Candidatus Puniceispirillum marinum IMCC1322: one gene and its partner. The protein of the gene in region 2 interacts with the protein of the main gene of each other region in a pairwise test. Links are inferred from orthologs where the notes say so. Each region holds a gene or a part of one and is shown on either strand. Other genes may lie near its edges.

Region 1 (3,646 bases), 1.6 Mb from region 2 along the record:
GATCGAAGAAGCTTATGAAGTGGCGGATGCTATACATAACGGTACGCGCGAAGATATCCGCGACGAGTTAGGCGATTTATTACTACAGGTTGTTTTTCACGCTCGCATAGCCGAGGAAGAAGGTTGCTTTAACGTGGCAGATGTTGCCCGCAGCGTCAGCGATAAAATGATTAGTCGTCACCCTCATGTCTTTGGTGATGAGACAAAATCTGACAGCCCTCCTGCACAAGCGCAATCACATGATGCAGAGAGGCAAAAAATAAACTGGGAAGATATTAAAGCTACCGAGCGTGCGCAGAAAGGCAAAAACGGTGTGCTTGACGATGTGGCTGTCGGACTACCGCCAATGTTACGCGCCCTCAAGCTACAAAAACGTGCCGCCCGTGTTGGCTATGACTGGGATCATATCAATGATGTATTCGCTAAAATGGTTGAGGAGACGGACGAGTTAAAAATTGAGTTAGCTGCAGACGAACCAGATCATGATGCTATCAAAGATGAAATTGGCGATATTCTGTTTGTTGCTATAAATCTTGCTCGCAAAGCCGGTGTTGATCCCGAAACGGCCTTAATGGGGTGCAATAAAAAATTTGAGCGTCGCTTTAGGTATATAGAAGAACAAGTTGACAAAAATGGGAAAAATATCAACACTATACCTTTAGGTGAGATGGAATCATTTTGGCAAGATGCCAAAAAAAGTGAGACAAAATAAAGATGACTACCGCCCAACTCATTGCCTTTAACATTGCCCTTTTGGTAGCACTTGCCAGTCCGGGTCCGGCATTTTTGGTGTCTGTGCGCACCACCTTAACCGCTGGCACCAGATCGGGAATCATGCTTGGTTTTGGACTTGGGCTGACCGCAGCATTTTGGACATTGCTGGCATTGCTTGGGCTGGAAAGTATTTTCTTTCTGGTGCCATGGGCTTATACAACGGCGAAGATTTGTGGAGCCCTATATCTTTTCTATATCGCGCTGATCACATGGCGACATGCCACGTCTCCTATTCAAAACAATGCCCGAACGCTTATCAATGCCTTCAGAGATGGTGTCCTGATCAACCTGTCGAACCCAAAATCAGTTCTGTTTGCCGCTGCCATACTGATTGTCATTTTTCCAGCAAATATGGCAGCTTGGGAGATAGGGTTTATTGTTATAAATCACCTGGCTATAGAAGTTACTTTTTATACGATCCTTGCTTACGTGATGAGCACCCAAACCATTCGAACAAGTTATTTGCGGGCTAAAATATATCTTGATCGAGGTGCCAGCGTCATTCTCGTGTCACTTGGTCTTAGCCTCTTATTCCAGAAAAACGACTAGTCATAATGGTGTGCTTGCAACCGATGATGTCTTACAGCTATTCGCCACGCCATATTTCACGATTAAGCTGATCCCAAATGGTTTTGGACGCGGCCACCATAAAAGCTTCGTTATAGGCGGCGTTAAACGGTCGCCCATCAACCGACATGCCTGCATGTGCGCCTGCCTCACGGCATAAGAGATCAACCGGGGCATGATCCCATGGCGTACAAGTCCCGTGCATAATGAAATGGATATCACCACCGGCAAGTTTCATCGCCAACACCCCAGCGCACCTTAAAGAAATCCGGTTTTCAAAGTGCTTCAACCGGTCAATAAATTCACCTCGAAATGGTTGTTTAAGAAATTTGGTACTTCCCTCACCTACAAGTTGCTCAATATCAGGAAGCGTGTCACTGACCGAAAGGCGGACTATATCACGACCATCGATCCTGAAAGCGCCAGCGCCAGCCTTTGCATAATACAGCACCTCCTTCAACGGGTGCCACAGCCATGTTTGCTGAGGGATACCATCTTCCAATAAAGCAACCATCATACAGAAATGGTCTTTGCCATGAACAAAATTATGGGTGCCATCAACCGGATCAACTGTCCAGACGGTGCCGCGACCGGCCTGATCACGTAGTGCTGGGCTTTTGGCGACAGCTTCTTCACCTACACATACCCCTTGTTTCAAGGCAAGCAGACGGGGGGTCAGCCATTCTTCGGCTTCACGGTCTGCTACCGTAACCAGATCATCGGGTCCGGACTTGGTATCTATCTGCCCAGCCACAAGATTCCGGTAACGCGGAAGCACAAGTTCGGCGGTAGCCTGTTGCATCAATTGGGCAACCTGCTGGGCAAAACTATCAAAAACGGTCATTAAAAAACTCTTTATGGGTTAGAAGATACCAAAGGTCTGACTCAGCCTTGATCGGGGGTAGTCTCATCCGTATCTTCAAAACCCTGAAGATGAACAGGAACAGATGGCATGATCGTTGAAATGGCATGTTTATAAACCAGCTGAACATGTTGATCACGCTTAAGCAGAATTGAAAAATTGTCAAACCAGGTGATAACACCCTGAAGCTTAACTCCGCTAACCAGAAAAACGGTTACCGGTGAATGTGATTTACGGATGTTGTTGAGAAACACTTCCTGAAGATTTCGGCTCTTATCTGCGGCCATTTTTCCCTCCCTTTTTTTTCAACTTACCCTCTTGGGCATGACTTCACAATGCCATGTCACGCGATAACCGGCATTTATGTCTAATTTTTGGAGGTAAAATGTGATTAGAAGAAATCTAGCCGCACGGATAGCATCTTTTCAACCTGAACGATCTTTCCACGTTCGGCAAAGATAATCACCGTATCACCAGCCTCGATCACACTATCACCGCGGGCGGCAATAACTTGTTCATCCCTTACAATACCACCGATTGAAATGCCCTTTGGTATTTTGGCTGTCCGCAAAGGCTTGCCGACCAGCAAAGATGAGGGCAAGGCCTCGGCTTCAAGCACTTCACCAAGATCTTCAATAATCGGGTGCACATCACGGATACGGCCACGGCGCACATGCTCGAGAATTGACGAAACTGTAATTTGTGATGGATTAATCACCGCATCGACACCCAGAGTCCCCACCAGCGGAATAAAGCCAGGCATATTCACCAATGCCACCGCATGTTTGGCTCCCGTGCGCTTGGCCAACAATGCCGACAAGATATTGACCTCGTCATCTTCAGTCACTGACACAAAGGTCTCGGTTGTATGTACACCGGCTTCTTTAAGGATCGACTCATCAAGGGCGTCACCATGAATAATGCCCGTGCCTTGTAATTCTTCGGCAAGTTCACGCGCCCTGTTATTATCCATTTCGATAAGTTGCACCTGTGTATTTGAAAAATTGGTTGCAATCTCGCGCGCCAGCATCAAACCAATATTACCACCACCCGCAATCACCACAGATCTGGCCTCGGGTTCTTCATGCCCAAAGGCAGCCATCGCCCGATCAAGATGTGCACTGTCACAGACAAAATAAATACGATCACCGGCATGCATTTCTTCAACGCCACGTCGGGGCAGAATCACGGCATTATCCCGAATGATACACAATACTGTCATGGCAAGGTCTGGAAACAGATTGGTCAGATGCCGCAAGGGCGTATCACGAACTGGACTATCCTCGGTACACACCACCCCTACCAGATTCATTTTGCCATCACATAGATTTTTAATGTCAAAAGCACCTGGTACGCGTAATTGATTGCTGATAGACGCCGATACTTCTGCTTCCGGCGAGATGATATGATCAATTGGCAGATGCGCTGGACTATAGAGGTCGG
Region 2 (3,940 bases):
CTGGCATTAAGAAGCCTATCTGGCATTAAGAAGCCTATCTGGCATCACACGGTCTGTTTGGTAAAATGTTTCACGTGAAACATTTTTAAAATGATCTGAATAGAGGTAAAGTACCCTGAGAACATGTCAAGAGTGACATCAGACCACCCCTTTAACAACAGGGTCGGGATTATGACTGAACAGTTTTATATCACATTTCACACGCCTTTGGGATGGATGCGACCTATAAGTGACGGCACGTCCTTGATCCGGCTAGATTGGCAACAATCGCCTTGGCGTAATGGATATGATGGAGCCCAAGAGCCAATAGATCATGTTTCACGTGAAACAAAACAGCAGATTCTGGATTATCTGGCTGGCACCCGCACAAGCTTTGATCTGCCGCTGGCCCCCGAAGGCAAAAGCAAAAGCGGATGTGACTGGCTCAGCATCATGGCGCAAATTCCCTATGGCACAACGGTTTCCTATAAGCAATTTGCCGCGATGGCTGACAAACCCAACGCGCCACGTGCCGCCGGTTCAGCCTGTGCACGCAATCCAATCCCGATTATCTATCCTTGTCACCGTGTTGTTAGATCAGACGGATCATTAGGCAATTATGGCGGTGGCGATATGAGCAGCCCCAAAGACCCAGAAAACCTTGGGCGTAAGGACTGGCTTATCAAACATGAACATGGGCACCGTTAACGGGTGAAAATGTTTCACGTGAAACATTTTGGCTTCAGGTAATACGGTAGCTCTTTATTAGGCTACGGTTATATTATTAGGTAACCTGGTGCTTCGCTGGATCATGCTTATGTGAACACGATCATCTTATCACTCTACGCTGCGCTTGATTGGATGAGGCTTGTTTCTTTTATCATGCCGCATCATCTCCCGACTTAACAGTCGGATGATGCTTAATTCTTTTATCATGCCGCATCATCTCCCGACTTAACAGTCGGATGATGCTTAATTCTTTTATCATGCCGCATCATCTCCCGACTTAACAGTCGGATGATGCTTAATTCTTTTATCATGCCGCATCATCTCCCGACTTAACAGTCGGATGATGCTTAGCTATTCATCTGATCGAAGAAATCATCATTTGTTTTTGAATGTTTCAGCTTATCAGTGAGGAATTCCATCGCATCGATCGCGCCCATCTGCATGAGAATCCGGCGTAACACCCACATCTTGGCCAATGTGCCTTTATCGACAAGCAATTCTTCCTTACGCGTACCTGACTTGGTGATATCAATCGCCGGGAATGTCCGCTTATCAGATAATTTACGATCCAAAATCACTTCACTATTACCGGTGCCTTTGAATTCTTCAAAGATCACTTCGTCCATACGCGAACCGGTTTCGATCAAAGCCGTTGCAATGATGGTCAGTGAGCCACCTTCTTCAATATTACGCGCCGCACCAAAGAAACGCTTTGGCCGCTGGAGCGCATTGGCATCAACACCACCTGTCAGCACCTTGCCAGATGATGGCACAACCGTGTTATAGGCCCGTGCCAGACGCGTAATCGAATCAAGTAAAATCACCACATCACGCTTATGCTCAACAAGACGTTTTGCTTTTTCTATAACCATTTCAGTTACTTGCACGTGTCGTGAAGCTGGTTCGTCAAAGGTTGACGAAATCACCTCGCCTTTGACTGAACGCTGCATATCAGTGACTTCTTCAGGGCGTTCGTCAATCAGCAGAACAATCAAATAGACTTCCGGATGATTTTCCGAGATTGCATGGGCGATGCTTTGCAGCATCATTGTTTTACCTGTGCGCGGCGGCGCCACGATCAACCCACGCTGACCTTTACCCATTGGCGCGACAAGATCGATCACCCGCGGGGTGTTGTCTTTCTTATCCGGGTCAAATGGCAATTCAAGGGTAAGTTTTTCTTCCGGATATAAAGGCGTCAGATTGTCAAAATTGATGCGCTGGCGAACTGCGCTAGGCTCTTCAAAATTGATGGTTTGAATTTTAAGCAAAGCAAAATAACGTTCGCCATCCTTAGGCGCGCGGATCTCGCCTTCAACTGTATCACCTGTGCGCAAGCTAAAGCGCCGTACCTGACTAGGTGACACATAAATATCATCCGGGCCTGGCAAGTAATTTGACTCAGGCGCGCGTAGAAAACCAAAACCATCCGATAGGACTTCGAGAACACCGCTACCATAAATAGATACGTCATTATCAGCGAGCTGTTTCAAGATCGCAAACATCATATCCTGTTTGCGCAAAGTGCTGGCGTTTTCGATTTCCAGCTCTTCGGCATAAGCCAAAAGATCGGCGGGTGATTTCTGCTTTAGTTCCTGAAGGTGCATAATATGACTCATCGGTAAACGGGATTATATATATCGGTTTAGTGAGCCGGGCGGCTCCCTGATATATACAGGCATAATATAAGTTTAATTTGCGTTAAAAGTCAAGGCAACGGCCATTAAGCATTTACATCATATTTAGCTTAGATGCGCACTGACGCTAGAATGGCTTGACCACTGCCATGACGATTATAACGATCATCAGCACCGTCGGCACCTCGTTCCAGATCCGATATGCTTTTGAGGATAACGGTTTTTCGTCATTTTCAAGCAAACGCCGCATTTTGGAAAATTTGCCATGACAGCCAGCCATGAGAATGACACAGACGAATTTTACAATGAACCAGAGCTCATAGATCAGCGCATGATTAAGCGCAAGCATCCATAAGCCAAAGATAAAAGATGCAATCATCGCCGGATTCATGATCGCTTTTAACAGCCGGCGTTCCATAACTTTGAAAGTTTCGGCCTGAACCGAACCAAGCGGGGCGTCAGCGTGATAGACAAATAACCGAGGTAAATATAATAAGCCTGCCATCCAGGATATTACCGAGATGATATGCAATGCCTTAATAATTTCATAACTCATCACTATTCCTTAATCCCAGCTATCGAGCCTGGCGCACATGCGTAATCATTTTTGTCACATTCGCGATCGGTGTGGCAGGTGTAATGCCGTGCCCAAGATTAAAAATATGTGGCCGGTCAGCAAAAACCCCAAGAATATCATCAATATTGGCAAGCATAACATCATCACCCGATAATAAGCTAATCGGATCAAGATTACCCTGTACAGGCAGATATGCGGGTAAATTCTTATGCGCCCAGCGAATATCCATACCATGATCAAGGCCAAGTGCATCAACACCAACCTGATCAACGTAAGGCAAAATGCCTTCGCCTATACCTTTGGGGAAACCGATTACTGGCTGAGATATGCCGCGCGCACGAAGCGCCGCGATAATCGTTGCCGCAGGTTTATTAACGACCGCATCACGATGCCAAGAGGGAACGGCACTTGCCCAACTGTCAAATAGCATCAAGGCATCGGCACCAGCATGGGCTTGCAAACACAGAAATTCAATTGTCGCTTGGGTAACGATATCCATAATTTTGTCAAACCCTGCCGGGTCATTCCACAGCATCTGGCGTGACAAGTTAAAATCCTTTGAAGATCCACCTTCAAGCATATAGGTCATGACCGTCCAAGGCGCGCCAGCAAAACCAATCAAAGCCGTGTCATCACGTAAAAGCGAACGCGTTCGGGTAATCGCATTAGCAACAGGTGCTAATTTTGTCGGGACATCGGCAAGTAGAGCTTCATCAAGTGATGCCGCATCAGCCAAAGGGTCAAGCATAGGCCCGTGATTTGGTTTAAACCGTACATTGCGATCCAAAGCCCATGGCACCATCAAAATATCTGAAAAAATGATCGCCGCATCAAATCCGAATCTTACTATCGGCTGAATTGTAACATTACTGGCTTTTTCAGCGTCCAGACAAAAACTGATAAAATCAGGTGTCGTTTCTCGAATGTCTCTATATTCTTTTAGATAACGTCCTGCTTGCCGCATCATCCAGATTGGCGGGATTGGCATTTTCTGTCCAGCCAGTGTTTTTAAAAAGCC

What was found.
Region 1: the proteins of rho (region 2) and hfq interact in binary tests that used the Escherichia coli proteins (3 or more experiments, as listed by UniProt). The link is inferred for Candidatus Puniceispirillum marinum IMCC1322 from one-to-one orthologs.

Annotation. Positions count from the first base shown.
Region 1 is NC_014010.1:233,242-236,887, reverse strand. The notes cover bases 859-3,646. They hold hfq (RNA chaperone Hfq), read right to left. Parts: upstream 2,491-3,646; coding sequence 2,227-2,490; downstream 859-2,226. Other genes in these bases: trkA (Trk system potassium transporter TrkA), read right to left, coding at 2,595-3,646; SAR116_RS01145 (inositol monophosphatase family protein), read right to left, coding at 1,361-2,185; SAR116_RS01150 (LysE family translocator), read left to right, coding at 859-1,323. In the rest of the region: mazG (nucleoside triphosphate pyrophosphohydrolase), read left to right, coding at 1-712; more of SAR116_RS01150, read left to right, coding at 715-858. UniProt on the Escherichia coli protein: RNA chaperone that binds small regulatory RNA (sRNAs) and mRNAs to facilitate mRNA translational regulation in response to envelope stress, environmental stress and changes in metabolite concentrations.
Region 2 is NC_014010.1:1,808,897-1,812,836, reverse strand. What follows is about bases 186-3,079. They hold rho (transcription termination factor Rho), read right to left. Parts: upstream 2,316-3,079; coding sequence 1,056-2,315; downstream 186-1,055. Other genes in these bases: hemE (uroporphyrinogen decarboxylase), read right to left, coding at 2,921-3,079; hemJ (protoporphyrinogen oxidase HemJ), read right to left, coding at 2,473-2,901; SAR116_RS08485 (methylated-DNA--[protein]-cysteine S-methyltransferase), read left to right, coding at 186-687. Outside these bases: more of SAR116_RS08485, read left to right, coding at 172-185; more of hemE, read right to left, coding at 3,080-3,940. UniProt on the Escherichia coli protein: Facilitates transcription termination by a mechanism that involves Rho binding to the nascent RNA, activation of Rho's RNA-dependent ATPase activity, and release of the mRNA from the DNA template.